Regions from separate parts of the Klebsiella sp. A52 genome, predicted to be linked through region 2. Evidence: predicted binding sites of a transcription regulator. Region 2 holds the regulator's gene; each other region holds the start of a gene.
What was found. The regulator Fur, encoded in region 2, represses iron uptake genes when iron is present. The targets are predictions, from matches to a motif close to ATAATAATGAGAACNACTATCAA.
Positions count from the first base shown of each region.

Region 1 (7,493 bases), 2.3 Mb from region 2:
CGAGCCGTTGGCGAAGGCCTGCAGGGGAAGAATGTTGTCATTGACCACTTCGCGCAGAAAGCGCAGCGAGAAGATTTCATAAGCCATACCGACGTCGGTAAAGACAAAGCCGTAGGTGAGGAATAAAAAGCGCCGCGCGAACTCCACGCACTGCCATTTATGCCCCATATACTCGTTGCCGATATAGCTGCGGAAAGCGGCGTCATCCGGATAATCTTGTGGGTTTAAACTACTGTAATTCGAAGAATAAATTGCCACGCCGCCCGGCGCGTAGCCCAAAAGCGTGCCGAAAGGGGCGTCAATACTGGTCGATCCTTTACTCATTTAGCCTGACCTCAAATTAATGCAGCCCGGGCAGTTGGCGGAACAAAACTCCCTCTTCTTATCCTGCCGCAGGCACTTACCAGACAGAGGTGAAATGATGATACCACTCATTCGATTCGCTAAACGTGCCCTTATAGAAAATAACCCGGCGTCCATTGGCAAAAGTGATATTGTTAGCCAACACATAACAAAAAAACATCACTACATCAGGAGTCGACAATGAGCGCACCTTCGCATCTCAATGCCCAGCCGCTGGTCTGGGGACATGGCCCGCGGACTTTTGAAGTATTCCTCGAACCAACCTGTCCGTTTTCCGTTCGCGCCTTCAACAAGCTTGATGAATTGCTGGATGAAGTCGGCGCCGAGAACGTCACGATTAAGATTCGCCTGCAGTCCCAGCCGTGGCATCTGTTTTCCGGGGTAATCGTGCGCTGCGTGCTGGCCGCCTCCACCCTGCCGCACGGCAGAGAGCAGGCGCACAAAGTCCTGCAGGCGGTCGCCGATCATCGTGAAGAGTTTGAATTCACCGACCACTGCAGCGGGCCGAATATGAATACCACTCCGCAGCAAATTATCGAGCGCCTTGAGCGCTATAGCCACGTGTCGCTGGCGGCGGCATTTGCCCGCCCTGAGCTGCAAAACGAAATCAAATGGCACAGTAAATACGCCCGCCAGAACGGCATCCATGTGTCGCCGACGTTTATGGTCAACGGCCTGGTGCAGCCCGATCTCGGCAGCGGCGATGACGTCAGCGTGTGGGCCGCGCGGATTATGGCCTGAGATTAGCTGCTAGACTTTTTTGTACACCTTACTAAAGAGGCAGGTCAGTATGTCCGACAATCAATACCAACCACCGAAAGTATGGGAATGGAAACAGAATAACGGCGGCGCGTTCGCCAATATCAACCGTCCGGTTTCCGGCGCGACGCATGAAAAAGTGCTGCCCGTTGGCAATCACCCGCTACAGCTCTATTCGCTGGGCACGCCGAACGGGCAGAAAGTGACTATCATGCTGGAAGAGCTGCTGGCGCTGGGCGTGGCTGGCGCTGAGTATGACGCCTGGCTGATTCGTATCGGCGAAGGTGATCAGTTCTCCAGCGGCTTTGTCGAAGTGAACCCAAACTCGAAGATCCCGGCGCTGAGCGACCACTCCACCACTCCGCCGACCCGGGTATTTGAATCCGGCAGCATCCTGCTCTATCTGGCGGAAAAATTTGGTTTCTTCCTGCCGAAAGACCCGGCCGGGCGCACCGAAACGCTGAACTGGCTGTTCTGGCTACAGGGCGCAGCGCCGTTCCTCGGCGGCGGCTTTGGCCACTTCTATAACTATGCGCCGGTGAAAATCGAGTACGCCATCGACCGCTTTACCATGGAAGCGAAACGTCAGCTCGACGTGCTGGATAAGCAGCTGGCGCGCGGCCGCTTTGTGGCGGGGGAAGAGTACACCATCGCCGATATGGCGATCTGGCCGTGGTATGGCAACGTGGTGCTGGGCAACGTCTATAACGCCGCGGAATTCCTCGATGCCGGCAGTTACGTTAACGTGCTGCGCTGGGCGCAGGATGTGGGCAATCGCCCGGCGGTGAAGCGCGGGCGGATAGTTAACCGCACCAATGGCCCGCTCGACGAGCAGTTGCACGAGCGCCATGACGCCCGCGATTTCGACACGCAGACCGAAGACAAACGCCAGGCGTGATGCCCTTACCCGGCGGCGCGAAGCTGCCGGGTAAGTTGTCACATCAGTGTTTTACCTTGGTCAGGCGATCGAGATAGCCCATCACAAAGGCTGACAGCACAAATGTGAGATGGATAATGACGTACCACATCAGCTTGTTATCCGGCACGTTCTTCGCATCCATAAACACCCGCAGCAGATGAATGGAAGAGATAGCCACAATCGACGCCGCCACCTTGTTTTTCAGCGATGTCGCATCCATTTTGCCAAGCCAGTTGAGCTTCTCTTTACCTTCGTTAATATCCAGCGTCGAGACGAAGTTTTCATAACCGGAAAACATCACCATCACCAGCAGCCCGCCCACCAGCGTCATATCGACCAGCGAAAGCAGCGTCAGAATCAGATCCGACTCGCCGACGCTGAAGATATGCGGCAGGATGTGGAATATCTCCTGAAAAAATTTTATCGATAGCGCGATAAGCCCCAGCGAGAGGCCGAAATAAACCGGCGCCAGCAGCCAGCGCGAAGCATAAATAGCGTTTTCCAGAAAGCGTTCCATAAGGTCCTGTCAGTTTGTAAAAATGGCGGCCATTATATCGCAGCTGGTCCATATCAAAACGGTGTGCAGGCGGCGGGGAAATAAAAAAGGCCAACGCAGTGTTGGCCTTTCGGGAGATATCCTGGGGGAAATTACTTCGCTTTGACGGTCTCTTCGCCCACCAGACCAATTTTCAGGTAACCGGCCTGATGCAGCGTATCCATCACTTTCATCATCGTCTCGTAGTCGACGGTTTTGTCGGCGCGGAAGAACACGGTGGTGTCTTTCTTACCCTGAGTCAGCGCGTCCAGCGAGGCAATCACGCTCTCTTCGGTCACCGGATCGTTGCCGAGGAACATCGATTTGTCGGCTTTCACCGACAGATAAATCGGTTTTTCCGGACGCGGCTGCGGCTGGCTGGATGAGGCAGGCAGATTGACTTTGACGTCCACGGTGGCCAGCGGCGCCGCCACCATGAAGATAATCAACAGCACCAACATGACGTCGATAAACGGCGTCACGTTAATGTCGTGCATTTCGCCGTTATCATCGAGGTTTTCGTTAAAATGCATCGCCATAGCGGATCAACCTACCCGTAATTTCTGCGCCGGACGCAGCGGCTGAGAACCACTGGCGTTCAGGTCAAGGTCGCGGCTTTGCAGCAGCATAATCTGCGCGGCCACATCGCCGAGAGAGGCTTTGTAGCTGGCAATCATGCGGGCGAAAACGTTGTAGATAACCACCGCCGGAATCGCGGCAAACAGACCAATCGCCGTTGCCAGCAGAGCTTCAGCGATACCCGGCGCGACAACCGCGAGGTTAGTGGTCTGCGTTTGCGCGATACCGATAAAGCTGTTCATGATGCCCCAAACGGTACCAAACAGGCCGACGAACGGAGAGATGGCGCCGATAGTCGCCAGATAACCGTTGCCGCGGCCCATATAGCGGCCAACCTGCGCCACGCGGCGCTCAAGGCGGAAACCGGTACGTTCTTTAATGCCTTCGTTGTCATCCACGCCTGCCGACAGTTCCAGCTCATTATTGGCTTCGTTAATCAGCTGAGTGGTCAGGCTTTTAGCATGGAATCCATTCGCGATAGTGTTAGCCTGATCGAGAGAACGCGCTTCGCTGAGCTGCTGCTGCTCACGCTTGAGGCGACGCTTGCTGGACAACATTTCGGCGCCCTTGCCGAAGAAGATAGCCCAGGTGACTACCGAAGCCAGAATCAAGCCAATCATCACAACCTTAACGACAATATCGGCGTGATGATACATACCCCAAACGGAGAGATCCGCCTGCATCAAATTATTACCCACACTGTTTCTCCAGGACGTCAATCACAAAAACTGAGCATAATAATATCAAAACGACATCGAATTGATAGTGGTTCTCATTAGTATTTACACTGTGCAGCAAATCACGTTTATTTTCTTTGCGCTTACGCAGTAAAAAAGCGGCTGACGCCGGTTTCGGGAAAATTTTTGCCTGTATCGTTTCCGGCCCGGTACACAAACCGGTATTCATGGTAGTTTAGACGTCCAGACGTATAAAAACAGGTTTCTATAACATGGCTGATAAACATCTTGATACCGCGCTGGTCAACGCCGGGCGCCGCAAAAAATATACTCAGGGTTCGGTGAATAGCGTTATCCAACGCGCCTCATCGCTGGTGTTTGATACCGTCGAGGCTAAAAAACACGCCACCCGTAACCGCGCCAAAGGCGAGCTGTTTTATGGCCGCCGCGGCACGCTAACCCACTTTTCGCTGCAGGAAGCCATGTGCGAACTGGAAGGCGGCGCTGGCTGCGCCCTCTTCCCCTGCGGCGCGGCCGCGGTCGCCAACACGATTCTGGCCTTCGTCGAACAGGGCGACCACGTGTTAATGACCAACACCGCCTATGAACCCAGCCAGGACTTCTGCACTAAGATCCTTGCGAAGCTCGGGGTGACGACCGGCTGGTTCGATCCGCTCATCGGCGCGGATATCGCCAACCTGATTCAACCCAATACTAAAGTCGTGTTTCTTGAATCCCCCGGTTCGATCACCATGGAAGTGCATGATGTGCCGGCCATCGTCGCCGCCGTGCGCCGCGTCGCGCCGCAAGCCATTATCATGATCGATAACACCTGGGCGGCAGGGGTACTGTTTAAAGCGCTCGATTTTGGTATCGATATCTCTATTCAGGCGGCAACGAAATATTTAATTGGCCACTCCGACGGGATGATCGGCACCGCGGTGGCCAACGCCCGCTGCTGGGAGCAATTATGTGAAAATGCCTATCTGATGGGCCAGATGGTCGATGCCGACACCGCCTACATGACCAGCCGCGGCTTGCGCACGCTTGGCGTCCGCCTGCGTCAGCATCATGAAAGCAGTCTACGCGTCGCCGAATGGCTGGCGCAGCACCCGCAGGTGGCGCGAGTCAATCATCCGGCGCTGCCGGGCAGCAAGGGCCACGAGTTCTGGAAGCGCGATTTTAGCGGCAGCAGCGGTCTGTTCTCTTTCGTCCTTAATAAACGTCTGACCGACGCCGAACTGTCAGCCTATCTGGACAACTTCAGCCTGTTCAGCATGGCCTACTCGTGGGGCGGGTTCGAATCACTGATCCTCGCCAACCAGCCGGAACATATCGCGGCCATCCGCCCCGGGGCGGAAGTGGATTTCAGCGGCACTCTTATTCGACTGCACATAGGTTTAGAAAATGTTGACGATCTGCTGGCGGATTTAGCGGCAGGTTTCGCGCGTATCGTGTAAAGTGACAGGAAGTGGCAACAAAAGCGGACGCTTTCAGAAAAGCGGCCGCTTTTGTTGCGCCCGGGATCAAGGTGCTCGGGCCGCTTCAGGAGTACACTAGTCGAAAAACGGTACCACTTAGGAAAGTCCATGGTTGTCATTCAAGAGATTGTCGCCGCGCTGTGGCAACATGATTTTGCCGCATTGGCAAACCCTCACGTTGTGGGTTTTGTATATCTGGTCATGTTCGCGACCCTGTTTCTGGAAAACGGGCTGCTGCCGGCTTCATTTTTACCGGGCGATAGCCTGTTGCTGCTCGCCGGCGCGTTAATCGCCAAAGGCGTCATGGATTTTGTCCCCACTCTCGCCATTCTGACCGCCGCCGCCAGCCTCGGCTGCTGGCTGAGCTATTTACAGGGGCGCTGGCTGGGTAATACCACTATGGTGAAAGGCTGGCTGTCGCATCTGCCGCACAAATATCATCAGCGCGCCACCAACATGTTTGATAAACACGGCCTGCTGGCGCTGCTGGCCGGGCGTTTTCTGGCGTTTGTCCGCACCCTGCTGCCAACCATGGCGGGTATTTCCGGCCTGCCGAATCGTCGTTTCCAGTTCTTTAACTGGCTGAGCGGCCTGCTGTGGGTTGGCGTCGTCACCGGTCTCGGCTATGCGCTGAGCATGATCCCATTCGTGAAAAACCACGAAGACCAGGTCATGACCTGCCTGATGATTTTACCGATCGCCCTGCTGGTAACCGGCCTCGTTGGTACGGTTATCGTCGTTATCAAGAAGAAATACTGCAGCGCCTGATTCACTCGCGCCGGATGGTCTCAAAATCCCCGGTAGCGCTGGCGCTTACCGGGGCTACAGGCGCCGCATCCTTATCAAATCCCCTGCATCGTGCGAATACGCGCGGCATCTTCACCCGGTGTAATACCAAAATAGCGTTTAAACTCACGGCTAAACTGCGAGGCGCTTTCATAGCCGACGCGCATCGCCGCCGCGCTGGCTTTCATGCCGTCATGAATCATCAGCATTCTGGCCTTATGAAGGCGATAGGTCTTCAAATACTGCAGCGGCGAGGTGCTGGTAACCGATTTAAAGTTATGGTGAAACGCCGAGACGCTCATATTCGCTTCCGCCGCCAGCTGGTCGACGCTGAGGTTTTCGGTGTACTGGCTTTCAATGCGCTTCAGGACGCGGCTAATCAGGCTAAAGTGCGTCTGCCGGCTCACCAGCGCCAGCAGCGCCCCGCCGCAGGGGCCAATCAGGACGTGATAAAGGATCTCGCGGATAATCTGTTTGCCGAGAATGCGCGCGTCCAGCGGTCGCTCCATCACGTCTAACAGGCGTTCCGCCGCACAGAGGATCTCTTCTGATAGCACCGCCGAGTTGATCCCGCTGGAAGCGACCGACGGCTGAAAAAGCTCATCTTCGCCGATATCCATCAGCAGCTCCTGCAACTGCAAAATATCGACATTCAACCGCATTCCCGCCAGCGGCACTTCCGGAGTCGCGAAGGTTTCGCATTCGAACGGTAGCGGGACGGTTAACAGTAAGTATTCGTTGGTGTCATAACGGAAGGTTCGTTCATTGATATAGCCAATTTTATGGCCGGAAAAGAGAAAAACGATCCCCGGCTGGTACATCACCGGCGTACGGGTGCCCGGCTGTGTCCCGTACAGCAGACGGATATCCGGCAGCAGGTCACTTAGCATTTCTTGCTTATCTTTCAGTTTGTTAACCTTGTCTGTTAATAGCTGGCATATCTCGGCACGGTTCATTTTCGCTGCTTCTCCGACGATTTTTCTACGTCCTTATTGTGCGTAGTTTCCTTCCTTTTCTCCAGCCAAATGGAGAAATGGGCAAGACAATGGCAGGAATGTGCATTGAGAGGAAACGGGCGCAGGAACACAATAGCCGCCATCGGGCAGAGAGTCGTCCTTTCTGCCGGGAGTTTCATCTTTATGAGGGCACCAGCCATGAATAACTTCAATTTACATACCCCAACCCGCATTCTGTTCGGCAAAGGCGCCATCGCCGACCTGCGCGAACAAATCCCAGCCGGCGCTCGCGTGCTGGTGACTTACGGCGGCGGTAGCGTGAAGAAAACCGGCGTACTGGATCAGGTACTGAGCGCGCTGGCTGGCTTTGACGTGCTGGAATTCGGCGGGATTGAGCCAAACCCGTCTTACGAAACGCTGATGAACGCGGTAAAACTC
Region 1 covers NZ_CP074437.1:2,079,808-2,087,300, reverse strand. The annotation lists gene gss (bifunctional glutathionylspermidine amidase/synthase) at 1-324, opposite strand, end outside; gene KGA69_RS24275 (hypothetical protein) at 401-523, opposite strand; gene KGA69_RS09845 (DsbA family protein) at 544-1,104, shown strand; gene yghU (glutathione-dependent disulfide-bond oxidoreductase) at 1,154-2,020, shown strand; gene KGA69_RS09835 (TIGR00645 family protein) at 2,064-2,558, opposite strand; gene exbD (TonB system transport protein ExbD) at 2,690-3,115, opposite strand; gene exbB (tol-pal system-associated acyl-CoA thioesterase) at 3,122-3,853, opposite strand; gene metC (cystathionine beta-lyase) at 4,105-5,292, shown strand; gene yghB (DedA family general envelope maintenance protein YghB) at 5,422-6,081, shown strand; gene KGA69_RS09810 (AraC family transcriptional regulator) at 6,156-7,055, opposite strand; gene yqhD (alcohol dehydrogenase) at 7,254-7,493, shown strand, end outside.
Region 1: exbB (tol-pal system-associated acyl-CoA thioesterase) is a predicted target of Fur. The motif match lies at 3,915-3,937, and genes of this name have one in related genera.

Region 2 (7,493 bases):
CTGGTAGAAATCACCGGCCAGCGGCGGGTGCAACAGAGAGCCTTTGAGCCCCAGCGCCAACAGTAGAAACAGGACAAGACCCGCGACCAGCGCCAGCACCGTGGCGATCCCCGCACGGCGATATAAACTGCCGAAAGCGGCGGGCCGGGCGTAATGTTGATAGGTTTCCAGCCGCACTTCCGCCATCGCTTTGGGAACATTAATCGCAAACTCGTGCGGCGGGGCATACTGGCAGGCGTGCAGGCAGGCGCCGCAGTTGTGGCACAGGTTCGCCAGATAGTTAATATCCGCCTTGCCAAATTCCAGACGCTGGGTCATGGCCGGAAATACGGCGCAAAAGCCTTCGCAATAGCGGCAGGCGTTACAGACCTGCATCACCCGTTCGACTTCCGCTTCCGGCTCGGTGATGATTTGCGCCTCGATGATCAGCTTTTCAAGCGACTTCATGATGTTTCTCCTGCTGTGCCGCCAGGGCGGCTTGCTGACCGGCAATGCGGCCGAATGTGGTGCCAATCGACATGCCTACGCCGGCGGTATAGCCTTTGCCCAGTACGTTGCCGGCCATCATTTCGCCGGCGACAAACAGGTTGCGGCTCGGCTTACCGGCAAAGTGGACGGCGGCGTGTTGATTGACGTACAGCCCGAGGTAGGTGAAGGTGATCCCTGGACGCAGGGCATAACCATAATAAGGCGGCGTATCGATAGGCCGCGCCCAGTGGGTCTTCGGCGGCGTCAGGCCGGAGGTGGTGCAGTTATCAAGACGGGTATGGTCGAACTGGCCTGGCGTACAGGCGGCATTGTAGCTGGCGATGGTCTGTGACAAACGTTCGCCGTCCAGCCCCAATTGGCGCGCCAGTTCTGCGATGGTATTGGCCTGGGCGCCCGGAAATACCGGCGGCATAAATTGTCCAACGGCTTTGCTGTCGATGATCGAATAGCCGATTTGCCCCGGCTGGTGGGCGACCAGACGGCCCCAGATGGCGTAACGTTTGGGCCAGAAATCTTCCCCTTCATCATAAAAGCGCTCGGCATCGCGGTTCACCACCACCCCCAGCGACACGCAGTCGACGCGGGTACAGATGCCGCCGTCATAGAGCGGCGCCCGGGCGTCAATGGCGACGCAGTGCGACTGTGAAGGATCGCCGATGATATCGGCCCCGGCATCGATCATAAATTTGAGCAGCACTCCCTGATTAAAACGGGTGCCGCGGATGAGAAAGTTGTCTGCAGGCCATTCGCCGCGCTCATTTTGCCCCCAGGCTTCGCGCAGCCACTCGCGGTTAGATTCAAAACCGCCGGCGGCGAGCACGCAGGTTTTAGCGGCGATCCGCTCAGTGCCTGCCAGCGCGGCGACGAATTCGCCATCACGTAATTCAAGCGCCTGTACCGGGGTGTTATAGCGGATCTGTACGCCCATCTGTTCGGCGCTGCGGTAATAGGCATTGACCAGGGCTTTGCCGCCGCCCATAAAAAAGGCGTTAGTGCGGGCGACGTGCAGGGCGCCGGATAACGGCGGTTGAAAGTTAACGCCATGGCGGCGCATCCAGTCCCGACAGTGCGACGAGGTGCGGATCACCAGACGGGCCAGCGCTTCGTTGGTATTGCCGTCGGTAACGCGCAGCAGATCCTGCCAGTATTCTTCTTCCGGATAGCTGTCGACTAAGACATCCTGCGGCGCATCGTGCATACAACGCAGATTACGCGTGTGCTGAGAGTTACCGCCCCGCCATTCCCGCGGCGCGGCTTCCAGCAGCAGTACGGATGCGCCTGCTTCCCGGGCGGTTAAGGCGGCGCATAACGCGGCGTTGCCGCCGCCAATCACCAGTACATCCACCATTATCGGCTCCATTACGCTTTGACTAATTGTTAAATTTGTAATGGAAATGTAAGGTGCAGGGGCGGCAGGCGCTATGGCGTAAAGCTAAAGGGGGGTTTAGTGTGTGTAAAGACTGGCGCCCGGCCAGTTGCCGGATTCAACTAGCTGGCGCATGACTTTTGCCAGCATTACCCGTGCCGCAAGGCCTGCCGGGGTGAGTTCGTCATCGGAAAGACTGACCAGAAAATTCGGTCGGCTAAGTACCGGATTATCGACGCCGATCACTCTTAGCGCCTGGCTGTCGAGATGAGAAATCGCCGCGCCCGGCTGCAGCGTGGCGCCGAGCCCGTCACGAACGGCGCGCATCAGCAGGGCCAGGCCATCGATTTCAGCCACCACGTCAACGTTGATGGCGTGCTCCTGGCAAATAGCGTCCAGCCTGCCGCGCAGGCCATGCCCCTGGCTTGGCATAATCAGCGGGATGGCGGCCAGTTGGTTCGGGGAGATGCTATCGCCGGGCAGCGGCGCCAGCACGTCATGGGCGCCAATCAGGAACAGACGTTCCTCAAGAATGGGTCGGGCGCTCCAGCGCAGGATCTTCTCTTTCTGGAAAACGATGGCTAAATCGAGCTGGCGGGTGTTGATCATCCGTTCCAGATTGCCGGAGAGGCTCTCCACCAGGTGCAGGCGGACGTCGGCGTAGCTTTCGCGCATGGCGTTGATAAAAGGTACGCCCAGTACAGAAGCGGTGCTCGGCGCCATACCGACGCTGACGTGACCGGAAAGGCGCGCTTCACGCGCGGCGAGAATGGCATCGTCAGCATGGCGCAGCGCCAGTTGCGCCTGCGAGTAAAAGGCGAGGCCGGCGCTGGTGGGCATTACGCCGCGCGAAGTCCGTTGCAGCAGGCGGATAGCGAGTTCATTTTCCAGACGCGCCATTTGCTGGCTGAGCGCAGAGACGCCAATATTCAGATCGAGCGCGGCGCGGCCCATACTGCCGGTTTCCACAATGCGGACAAAATAGCGTAGCTGGCGCAGCTCCATATTGACTCTCCGTACAAGGCGTTATGCTCTGACAGAATACGCATGCCGGTGGATTTCGCCCATAAAAAAGCCAACCTTGAGGTTGGCTTTTTACAACAAACGAGACGGGAAATTATTTATTCACCGCATCGTGGGCATGTTCATCTTCGCGGCAGTCGCCTTCCGCACAGTGGCCGTACAGGTACAGGCTGTGGTTGGTTAAGCGGATGCCGTGTTGCGCAGCAATTTCACGTTGGCGGGATTCGATAGAATCATCGCTGAACTCGATCACTTTGCCGCAATCGAGGCAAATCAGGTGATCGTGGTGGTGCTGCTGAGTCAGCTCGAATACGGATTTACCGCCTTCGAAGTTGTGACGAGTCACGATGCCTGCATCGTCGAACTGGTTCAGCACGCGGTAAACGGTAGCCAGACCAATCTCTTCACCCATATCGATCAGGCGTTTATATAAATCTTCCGCACTGACGTGATGGTTATCCGGTTCCTGCAACACTTCCAGAATTTTCAGTCGGGGAAGTGTGACTTTCAGGCCAGCCTTCTTTAATGCGATATTGTTGTCAGTCATGCGGAATCTGTCCTGTTGCTAAAGATCGGCTTCCTTCAAAGGGAAGCAATACAGAGAATCACCCGATGTAATGCGTCTCATTATAGAGCTGCAACTCTGAAATGAAAACTGCAACCATCGCGCCTTGTAAGCTGTCAAAAACGAATTACCAGCTACAAACTGTGTCACGTGACCTCGTGGAATCAGAGGACATTGTACAGATATGTGATGAAAAGTTAAAAACTTGTAGCTATTAGTTTGATTGCTTTTATCTATTAATTCAGCGCAGCTTAATAGCTGCGCTGTTTGATTCTTAGGCGTTTTTGATTTCTTCCAGATGCAGCTCTTCGGAAATCTGCTTCACCCACTTCTCAACGCGCTCGTTGGTCAGTTCCGGCTGACGGTCTTCATCAATCGCCAGACCTACGAAGTGATCGTCGTCTGCCAGGCCTTTAGAAGCTTCAAAGTGGTAGCCCGCGGTCGGCCAGTGGCCAACGATGGTTGCGCCGCGCGGTTCAATGATGTCACGAATGGTGCCCAGCGCATCGCAGAAGTATTCTGCGTAATCTTCCTGGTCGCCGCAGCCAAACACGGCTACCAGCTTACCGTTGAAGTCGATCTCTTCCAGCGTCGGGAAGAAGTCGTCCCAGTCGCACTGCGCTTCGCCGTAGTACCAGGTTGGGATGCCGAGCAGCAGAATATCGTGGCTTTCCAGATCTTCTTTGCTGCTCTTGGCAATGTCGTGAACTTCAGCAACGTCTTTACCGAGCTGCTTTTGGATCATTTTTGCAATATTTTCGGTGTTGCCGGTGTCGCTGCCAAAAAAGATGCCGATGATTGCCATGAGTAAAATAACCTCTTGAAACTTAATGATGTGGTAGTGGCATTATGCCTACAGTTAACGGCAATCATAGCAGAACAGGGAAGGGCGCGGAAACAGCAATAACGTCCTGGTGCACACTCTGCTACATGAAAGCGATTTTTTTGCGTTTTTCAGACTTCGCCCTGATTACGCAGGCAGGCCAGTTGGTGCATCAGCATCTCTTCGATAAGATCGCTGCGGCTCATGTTGCGGGCTTCCGCCAGCTCATTAAGCGCGTCGACCGCATCGGCGTTGAGCTTCAACTCAACGCGCTTCAAGCCGCGAACTTTATCGCGTTTGAGCTGATTGCGTTTGTTGATGCGCAGTTGTTCATCGCGCGAAAGCGGATTGGTTTTCGGTCTACCCGGGCGACGCTCATTTGCGAACAAATCTAATGTCGTTCGGTCCGTTTGTTCTTTTGCCATGATTCAGAGTGACTTCGGGGAAACAAGCTGCCGGGCTATAGCCGGCGCAGATAGCGCGCCATAATACATCAGGCGAACCGCCGCGCCAACGACCGCGGGCATTATGCCGCGCGGTCGGGCGTTTTTTAGCCACTCAGGCTTCAATTGTGCTCAGATAACGGCGAATTGCGCGTAAAACCGCCTCGGGTTTTTCCGCATGCACCCAGTGTCCGGCGCCGGCAATGACGTGAGCGCGGGCCTGCGGGAACTGCGCCAGCAGCGCGTCGCGGTATTCATCGGTGACATAAGGGGAGTTGCCGCCGGGAATAAATTGCGCCGGGTGCGGCCAGGCTGGCACCGTTTCCCAGCCGACAATATGCGGGTATTGATCCCACAGCGCCGGCACGTTGAAGCGCCACGCGCCGTCGACAAAGGATTTCAGCAGAAACTGAATGACGCCTTCTTCATTTATATGCTCGCGCATCACCTGCGCCGCCTGCTGGCGGGTGCTGGCGGCGGATTCGCTGACGGCGTTAATCGCCGCGAAGATCTCATCGTGACGGCGGACGTGATAAGCCACTGGCGCAATATCAATCGCCACCAGCCCGGCGATGCGATCCGGCGCCAGCGCGGTCAGCGCCATCACCGCTTTGCCGCCCATTGAATGGCCGATAAAGGTCGCTTTCTCTATCTGATGATCGTCAAGAGTATCCAACAGATCCTGCGCCATCGCGCGGTAGGTCATCTCCGGCGAACGCGGCGATAAGCCGTGGTTGCGCATATCGACCTGCAATATATCGTAGTCGGCGACCAGATCGCGGGCGAGGATCCCAAGGTTGTCCAGGCTGCCGAACAGGCCGTGTACCAGGACGATTGGGGATTTATTGTGCGGGTTTTGTGCAGATTGCGCTCGGCTATTTAATTTCATGGCAAAGTTCTTTTTTTCGCTCCGTCGGGTTAGGGTATTATGTTGGACATTCTGCCATTAGGCTGCAAGACCCGGAAGCATTCTGAGTTTTACCGCCATCCTGGTTTGACGCTATTCGCGGTTGGGATTTGTCCTCTATCTGATGCCTTTTGCGCAGTAGTGTGAAAGACAAAGGATAGTTAATCCCGACGACTTGTATTCAGAAACAAAGAAATCGCACTGGATTAAGATGAAAACAATCGAAGTTGATGATGAGCTCTACCGCTATATTGCCAGCCACACTCTGCATATCGGCGAGAGCGCATCCGACATTTTACGGCGCATGCTGAAATTTACCGCCGTTTCTCAGCCTGCATCTGGCGCGCCTGCGGCGAAAGCCGCGCCGGCGGCTGCTCCTGCGGCGGCGCCAGTCGTCGAAGCGAAGCCGGCCAACCCGGTTAAAGATAAAGTCCGCGCCATGCGCGAACTGCTGTTATCTGACGAATACGCTGAACAAAAGCGCGCGGTTAACCGCTTCATGCTGGTATTGACTACGCTTTACTCGTTAGACAGTAAGGCTTTTTCAGAAGCCACTGAATCTCTGCACGGGCGCACCCGCGTATACTTCGCCGAAGATTCACGGACGCTGCTGAAAAGCGGTAATCAGACCAAACCGAAACAGGTTCCTGGTACGCCGTGGTGGGTTATCACCAATACTAATACCGGCCGTAAATGCAGCATGATCGAACACATCATGCAATCAATGCAGTTCCCTGCGGAGCTGATTGAAAAGGTTTGCGGCACGATCTAGTTAATTAAACTTTGCACCAGAAGGATCAGGCAATGGCAATCGATAAACGTGCGGGTCAGCCGGCACAACAGAGTGATTTGATTAACGTCGCCCAGCTGACCGCTCAGTACTATGTGCTGAAGCCGGAAGCGGGTAATGCGGAGCATGCGGTTAAGTTCGGCACCTCCGGCCATCGCGGTAGCGCAGGGCGCCACAATTTCAATGAGCAGCATATTCTGGCGATTGCGCAGGCGATTGCGGAAAACCGCGCGAAAAATGGTATCACCGGCCCGTGCTACGTGGGTAAGGATACCCACGCTTTATCCGAACCGGCATTCATTTCCGTGCTGGAAGTGCTGGCGGCGAACGGTGTTGATGTGATCGTTCAGGAAAACAACGGTTTCACTCCGACGCCGGCGGTCTCCAACGCGATTCTGGTGCATAACAAAAAAGGCGGCCCGCTGGCGGATGGTATTGTGATCACTCCATCGCACAACCCGCCGGAAGATGGCGGTATCAAGTACAACCCGCCAAACGGCGGCCCGGCTGATACCAACGTGACGAAAGTAGTGGAGAACCGCGCTAATGAACTGCTGGCCGCCGGTCTGCAGGGTGTGAAGCGTATCTCTCTCGACGCCGCGCTGGCGTCCGGCCACGTAAAAGAGCAGGACCTGGTGCAGCCGTTTATTGAAGGGCTGGCGGATATCGTCGATATGGCGGCTATCCAGAAAGCGGGCCTGAAACTGGGCGTCGATCCGTTGGGCGGCTCGGGTATCGAATACTGGAAACGTATCGGCGAGCACTACAAGCTGGATCTGACCATCGTCAACGATCAGGTCGATCAGACGTTCCGCTTTATGCACCTTGATAAAGATGGCGCGATCCGTATGGACTGCTCTTCCGAGTGTGCAATGGCGGGTCTGCTGGCGCTGCGCGATAAGTTCGATCTGGCCTTCGCCAACGATCCGGATTACGACCGTCACGGTATCGTGACTCCGGCTGGGCTGATGAACCCGAACCACTATCTGGCGGTGGCTATCAACTACCTGTTCCAGCATCGCCCACAGTGGGGCAAAGATGTTGCGGTTGGTAAAACGCTGGTTTCTTCGGCGATGATTGACCGCGT
Region 2 covers NZ_CP074437.1:4,907,812-4,915,304, reverse strand. The annotation lists gene tcuB (tricarballylate utilization 4Fe-4S protein TcuB) at 1-447, opposite strand, end outside; gene tcuA (FAD-dependent tricarballylate dehydrogenase TcuA) at 434-1,837, opposite strand; gene tcuR (tricarballylate utilization LysR family transcriptional regulator TcuR) at 1,934-2,860, opposite strand; gene fur (ferric iron uptake transcriptional regulator) at 2,973-3,425, opposite strand; gene fldA (flavodoxin FldA) at 3,718-4,248, opposite strand; gene ybfE (LexA regulated protein) at 4,398-4,691, opposite strand; gene ybfF (esterase) at 4,825-5,598, opposite strand; gene seqA (replication initiation negative regulator SeqA) at 5,828-6,388, shown strand; gene pgm (phosphoglucomutase (alpha-D-glucose-1,6-bisphosphate-dependent)) at 6,421-7,493, shown strand, end outside.

Region 3 (7,493 bases), 2.2 Mb from region 2:
GTTATTGTTTCTCATAGCGCCCGGCTGGGCGAAGGTGTCGGAGAACTGGCCCGGCAGATGTTAATGAACGATGGCTGTAAGCTGGCGATCGCCGCCGGGATCGACGATCCCGACAGCCCGATCGGCACCGATCCGATTAAAGTCATGGAGGCGATCGAATCCGTCGCCGACACCGACCATGTACTGGTGATGATGGATATCGGCAGCGCCCTGCTCAGCGCCGAAACCGCCCTCGATCTGCTCGATCCGGCGATTGCGGCAAAGGTGCGGCTGTGCGCCGCGCCGCTGGTCGAAGGGACGCTGGCGGCCACCGTCAGCGCCGCCTCCGGCGCCGGGATCGACAAGGTTATCGCCGATGCCATGAACGCCCTGGAAGCCAAGCGGGTTCAGCTGGGTTTACCCTCGCACACGCCTGACGCCGCCGCCCCAACGCTTGCTGACGACGGCGACGCTAAATCGGTTTCAGTCATTATTAACAATCACAACGGCCTGCACGTGCGTCCGGCATCGAAGCTGGTCGCCGCGCTGGCGGGTTTTAACGCCGACCTGGTGCTGGAGAAAAACGGCAAATGCGTCACCCCGGACAGTCTGAATCAAATCGCTCTGCTGCAGGTGCGCCGCCACGATAAGCTGCGCCTGCTGGCTCGCGGTCCGGACGCCGATGCGGCGCTGGCGGCGTTTCAGGCGCTAGCCGCCGATAACTTCGGCGAGTCGCCGGAGGTGCAGCCGACTGCGGAACCCGCCATACCTGTGCGTGTTGAAGGCGCGGCGCTGCTTTATCCGCTGGCGCCGATCCAACCGGCGCTCCCCGCCGCCGCCGACGTTGCTCGCGAGCAGCAACGCCTGCGCCAGGCGATCGACCAGACGCTGGCCGATCTCAATGCGCTCACCGAGCTGGCGGAAAACAAATTTAACGCCGATATCGCGGCGATCTTCGCCGGTCATCACACTTTACTCGACGATGAAGATCTGTTTGATGCCGCCAACGATCGTCTGCTCACCGAACAGTGCTCAGCGGAATGGGCGTGGCATCAGGTGCTGATGGAGCTCAGCCAACAGTATCGCCAGCTGGATGACGCCTACCTGCAGGCGCGCTATATCGATATCGAAGATATTCTGCAGCGCACGCTACGCCATCTGCAGGGTATTAAGGAGACGCTGCCATTCGCCAGTGAGCCGACGATTATTATCGCCGACAATATTTATCCCTCGACCGTACTCCAACTGGATGCCAGCAAGGTCACCGGCCTGTGCCTGCGCGACGGCAGCGAACAGGCCCACGGCGCGATTATCGCCCGCGCGGCGGGGATCGCCTGGTTATGCCAGCAGGGCAACGCGCTGAATGATATTCAGCCTGGCGAAGCCATCACGCTCGATATGCGTCAGCAACGTCTTATTCGTCGCTAAATCCACTTTGACCGTTACCACTCCGGAGGCCCGCCTCCGGAGGGTGAGTTTTCGCTTACTCTTCAGGAACCACTATGTCTCAATTCTTTTTTAACCAGCGCGCCAGCCTCGTTAACGACGTGATCGAGGGAACCATTATTGCCAGCCCGTGGAACAACCTCGCCAGGCTGGAGAGCGACCCGGCGATCCGCGTAGTGGTGCGCCGCGATCTGAATAAAAACAACGTGGCGGTGATTTCCGGCGGCGGCTCCGGCCATGAACCAGCGCACGTCGGCTTTATTGGTAAAGGCATGCTGACCGCCGCGGTCTCCGGCGATCTGTTCGCCTCGCCGAGCGTCGATGCGGTACTCACCGCGATTCAGGCGGTGACCGGCGAGGCGGGCTGTCTGCTGATCGTTAAAAACTACACCGGCGATCGGCTTAACTTCGGCCTCGCGGCGGAGAAAGCGCGCCGTCTTGGCTACAACGTGGAGATGCTGATCGTCGGCGACGATATTTCGCTGCCGGATAACAAACAGCCGCGCGGTATCGCCGGGACCATTCTGGTGCATAAAGTGGCGGGCTATTTCGCCGAGCGCGGCTTCAACCTCGCCACCGTCCTGCGCGAAGCGCAATACGCCGCCAACCATACCGCCAGCATCGGGGTGGCGCTGGCCAGCTGTCACCTGCCGCAGGAAGCGGAAAGCGCGCCGCGCCATCAGCCTGGCCACGCCGAGCTGGGGATGGGCATCCACGGCGAGCCGGGAGCTTCGACGATCGCGACCCATAACAGCGCGGAAATCATGCAGATTATGGTAGAGAAGCTAACCGCCGCCCTACCTGAAACCGGCCGCCTGGCGGTGATGCTCAATAATCTCGGCGGCGTGTCGGTGGCCGAGATGGCGATTCTGACCCGCGAGCTGGCCAACACCCCACTCCATGCGCGCGTTGACTGGTTGATTGGCCCCGCTTCGCTGGTAACGGCGCTGGATATGAAAGGCTTCTCGCTGACCACTATCGTGCTGGAAGAGAGCATTGAAAAGGCGCTGCTGTCGGATGTCGAAACCGCCAGTTGGCAGAAGCCGGTGCAGCCGCGGGCTGTTAATATCATGCCGTCCGCGCTTGCCAGCGCACGCGTCGCCTTTACGCCATCGGCCAACCCGCAGGTGGGCGATTACGTGGCGCAGGTGACCTGCACCCTCTCCGGCCTCGAAGCCCATCTCAACGCGCTGGACGCCAAAGTGGGCGACGGCGATACCGGCTCCACTTTCGCCGCCGGCGCGCGCGAGATTGCCGCTCTGCTGCAACGCCAGCAACTGCCGCTCAATGATTTACCCACGCTGTTCGCACTGATTGGCGAACGCCTGACGGTGGTAATGGGCGGCTCCAGCGGCGTCTTGATGTCGATTTTCTTCACCGCCGCCGGACAGAAGCTGGAGCAAGGCGCCAGCATGGCGGAAGCGCTAAATGCCGGTCTGGGGCAGATGAAATTTTACGGCGGCGCCGATGAGGGAGACCGGACGATGATTGATGCCCTGCAGCCGGCGCTGGCGGCGCTGCTGGCCGAACCGGATAATCTGCAGGCCGCTTTCGTCGCGGCGCAGGCCGGCGCGGATCGCACCTGCCAGTCGAGCAAAGCCGGTGCCGGACGCGCCTCCTATCTCAACAGCGAGAGCCTGCTCGGCAATATGGACCCCGGCGCTCACGCGGTAGCGATGGTGTTTAAGGCGCTGGCGGAACGCTAAACCTCCCCCGGTGGCGCTGCGCTTACCGGGGCGACATAACACCATTGAAAGGTAGCCCGGAGAAGGCGCAACGCGCCGCCATCCGGGTTTACCGCTCTATCTATTATTTGCTATGCCAGTACGCCTGCGAACGCACCAGCTGCTGATCGATACTCGGATCCTCAAAGCGCGCCAGCAGCGATTTCACCACGCCGCCTTCTCCGGTCAGCCAGATGAAATAATCTTCTGACGGCACCTTAACCTGTGCCAGACGCTCGGCGACGAACGCCGGGTGGTGGCCTACCACCCATTCGATATTAAAGCCGTCGAGATCCGCCAGATAATCTTTATACGAAGCATCCGCAATAGAGACGATGGCCGTCACCTGCGGCGTCACCGGCAGCTGGCGCAATCCCAGCAGGCGGCGGCGCAGCGCCGGCATTCCCGACTCGTCACAGACATAAAGCTGCCAGGCGTAATCTTCCGGCACCACCAGCGAACCGCGCGGCCCGCCGATCACCAGCTTATCGCCGACGTTGGCTTCCAGCGCCCAGCGGCTGGCAATACCGCCATCGTGGATATAAAAATCGTAAGCCAGCTCGTGGCGTTCGGCATCGTACAGCGGCGTGTAGTCACGGGTCGCCGGGCGCACGCCCTCGCCCCAGTTAATGCCTTCGTCGGTCACTTCCGGCGGCGTAAATACGCTGCCCGCCTGCGGGAAAAACAGTTTAGTGTGGTCGTCAAAACCCTGGGAAACAAAGCCATCCAGCGCCTCGCCGCCCAGCACAATCCGCTGGAACGCCTGGCCGATACGCTCAACGCGCAGCACGGTTAATTCGCGAAAACGTAGTTCGTTACGCACGCGCTGCGGATATTTTGCTTGTTTAATTGTGGTCATCCGTCGTCGCCTTGGTGAAGGGTAAATAGATATATCTAAACTCAGTGCAAATGATAATGATTGCCATTAGTGAAAATGGCAAGTTTTTTTTGATATAAAGCGAGAGAAAGTCACAATAAAGCCAAAATCAAAAACAAATTCAATTATATCAGTCAATTAAAAATAAACCGTTGTCATTTATTATTTTTTAGATATAAATTAGATATATCAAAAATACAGGAGACATCGATGCGACATCATCACGAAGAGGGCCACGGCGAACAGGGCCGTCGCGGCGGCGGACGCCGCCAGCGTTTCTTTGGCCACGGCGAATTGCGCCTGGTGATCCTCGATATCCTTTCGCGCAACGCCAGCCACGGCTATGAGCTGATTAAAGAGATTGAGGCGCTGACGCAGGGCAATTACAGCCCCAGCCCCGGCGTCATCTATCCGACGCTCGACCTGCTGCAGGATCAGGGATTGATTAGCGTAGAAGAGGAGAATGGGCGTAAAAAAATCGCTATCACTGAAGAGGGGCGCCGCCTGCGCGCCGAAAGCGGCGAGCTGTTAAGCCAAATTCAGACGCGCCTGCAGGAACGCATGGTCGGCTGCGAATTGCGCAAAAATCCGCAGATGAAACGCGCGCTGGAGAACTTTAAAGCGGTGCTGGACCTGAAGGTCAACCAGCAGAGCATCAGCGACGCTCAATTGAAACAGATCATCGGCGTGATTGACCGCGCGGCGATGGAAATCTCCCAGCTCGATTAACCTCTCGCACCACAATAGTTCCCAGGCTGCTCCATCACGCGGCAGCCTGCACCACCCCAATTCATACCGCTTCACACCCCAACGGCAGTTTATCTTGCAGCCTCAGGAATAAAACGTGCCAATAATTAAGTTATGAGATTAAATTTTGCACATTTGCGCCTTAACTTTGCGTTTATCCCGATTTTCATCGTCGCTGCCAGGCTGGCGTAATCCCTGCAATACTTAATTCAGTATCATGTGATACGCCCCCCCAGGAGCACATTTTGAACAGGTTACCTTCCAGCGCATCGGCTCTGGCCTGCAGCGCGCACGCACTGAATCTCATCGAGAAGCAATCGCTCTCCCATGACGAAATGAAAGCACTGAACCAGGAGGTGAGAGAATACTTTAAAGAACATGTGAACCCGGGGTTTCTGGAGTATAGAAAATCGGTCACAGCCGGCGGGGATTACGGAGCCGTAGAGTGGCAAGCGGGAGGGTTAAATACGCTTGTCGACACCCAGGGACAGGAGTTTATCGACTGCCTTGGTGGGTTTGGCATCTTCAATGTAGGGCACCGTAATCCAGTTGTGGTATCCGCCGTCGAAAATCAACTCGCGAAACAACCGCTTCACAGCCAGGAGCTGCTGGACCCGCTGCGGGCCATGCTGGCGAAAACGCTGGCGGCCTTAACGCCCGGCAAGCTCAAATACAGTTTCTTCTGCAATAGCGGCACGGAATCGGTGGAAGCGGCGCTGAAGCTGGCAAAAGCCTATCAGTCTCCGCGCGGCAAATTTACCTTCGTCGCCACCAGCGGCGCGTTCCACGGTAAATCGCTGGGCGCGCTGTCGGCCACCGCGAAATCGACCTTCCGTAAACCGTTTATGCCGCTGCTGCCGGGCTTCCGTCACGTGCCGTTCGGCGATATTAACGCCATGCGTTCCATTCTGAGCGAATGCAAGAAAACCGGTGATGACGTCGCGGCGGTGATCCTTGAGCCTATCCAGGGCGAAGGCGGCGTGATCCTGCCGCCGGCGGGTTACTTACCGGCGGTCCGTAAACTGTGCGACGAGTTTGGCGCGTTGCTGATCCTCGACGAAGTACAGACCGGCATGGGCCGCACCGGCAAGATGTTCGCCTGCGAGCATGAAAACGTGCAGCCGGATATTCTGTGTCTGGCCAAAGCGCTCGGCGGCGGCGTAATGCCGATCGGCGCGACGGTGGCGACGGAAGAGGTCTTCTCGGTGCTGTTCGATAACCCATTCCTGCACACCACCACCTTCGGCGGCAACCCGCTGGCCTGCGCGGCGGCGCTGGCGACGATCAACGTCTTGCTCTCGCAGAACCTGCCGGCGCAGGCGGAGCAAAAAGGCGATCTGTTGCTGGACGGCTTCCGTCAACTGGCGCGCGAATATCCGGATCTGGTGAATGAAGTTCGTGGGAAAGGCATGCTGATGGCCATTGAGTTTGTCGATAACGAGATTGGCTATAACTTTGCCAGCGAGATGTTCAGACAGCGGGTGCTGGTCGCCGGGACGTTAAACAACGCCAAGACGATCCGCGTTGAACCGCCGCTGACGCTCACCCTCGAGCAGTGCGAGCAGGTGCTGAAGGCGGCGCGCAAGGCGCTGGCGGCACTGCGCATATCGGTCGAAGAGACGTAATTCACACGCTACCCTCTCCCGCCGGGAGAGGGTATTTTAGCGTTATACCACCCGCACGCCTGCCGGCATGATGCGTTCCGGCGTCAACAGCACGCTTTCGCTTTCATCCTCGGTTTCCGCGCATAACAGCATGCACTCAGACGTTTCACCACGCATTTTGGCTTTCGCCAGATTACACAGCACCACCACCGTTTTCCCCAGCAGCTCTTCTTCGCTGTAGTAGGGCACCAGGCTGGTGACCGTCTGCAGCGTGCGGTCGCCGACATCAATCCGCGCAATGTACAGTTTGTCAGCATTGTCATGGCGCTTCACCTCGACAATCTTGCCGACGCGCATCTCCAGTTTGGCAAAATCAGCGTAAGCTACGGTATCCATCTCTCAGCTCCAGTAAATTTTTACTAAAAGATAGCAAGTTTTTGCCGTTCGTCTGCATAATGCTGAGAATAATGCTACTTCTGTCACGCTATCGCCGGGGAAAACAGCCCTCGCGCGCAGGCGTTTTTTACTGAAATAAGGTGCAGGACGCGACGCTTGCTTTACAATGGATGAGCAAACATGGGCAACGTCCGATAAAGGAAAAAGATGGCAACGCTAAAAGACATTGCGACCGAAGCGGGTGTTTCGCTGGCGACGGTTTCCCGGGTGTTAAACGACGATCCCACCCTGAACGTGAAAGAAGAGACCAAGCATCGCATTCTCGAGATTGCGGAGAAGCTGGAGTATAAAAGCAGCAGCGCGCGTAAAACGCAGGTCCTACCCGTCGGCCACCATCATATCCTGGCGCTGTACAGCTACCAGCAAGAGCTGGAAATTAACGACCCTTACTATCTCGCCATTCGCCACGGTATTGAAACCCAGTGCGAAAAGCTCGCCATCGAGCTCACCAACTGCTATCTCAATAACACCCTGCCCGAGCTGAAAAAAGTCACCGGCGTATTGATTATCGGCCAGCCGACGCGCGAGCTGCGCGAAACCGCCAGCGCGCTGACCGACAATATCTGCTTTATTGATTTCCACGAAGCCGGTAGCCCGTACGATGCGGTGGATATCGACCTGGTACGTATCGCCAAAGAGGTGGTCGACTTCTTTATCCAG
Region 3 covers NZ_CP074437.1:2,007,107-2,014,599, reverse strand. The annotation lists gene dhaM (dihydroxyacetone kinase phosphoryl donor subunit DhaM) at 1-1,407, shown strand, start outside; gene KGA69_RS09505 (glycerone kinase) at 1,482-3,131, shown strand; gene KGA69_RS09500 (siderophore-interacting protein) at 3,235-4,008, opposite strand; gene KGA69_RS09495 (PadR family transcriptional regulator) at 4,237-4,755, shown strand; gene ygjG (putrescine aminotransferase) at 5,019-6,398, shown strand; gene KGA69_RS09485 (tRNA-binding protein) at 6,441-6,773, opposite strand; gene ebgR (transcriptional regulator EbgR) at 6,981-7,493, shown strand, end outside.
Region 3: KGA69_RS09500 (siderophore-interacting protein) is a predicted target of Fur. The motif match lies at 4,059-4,081, and genes of this name have one in related genera.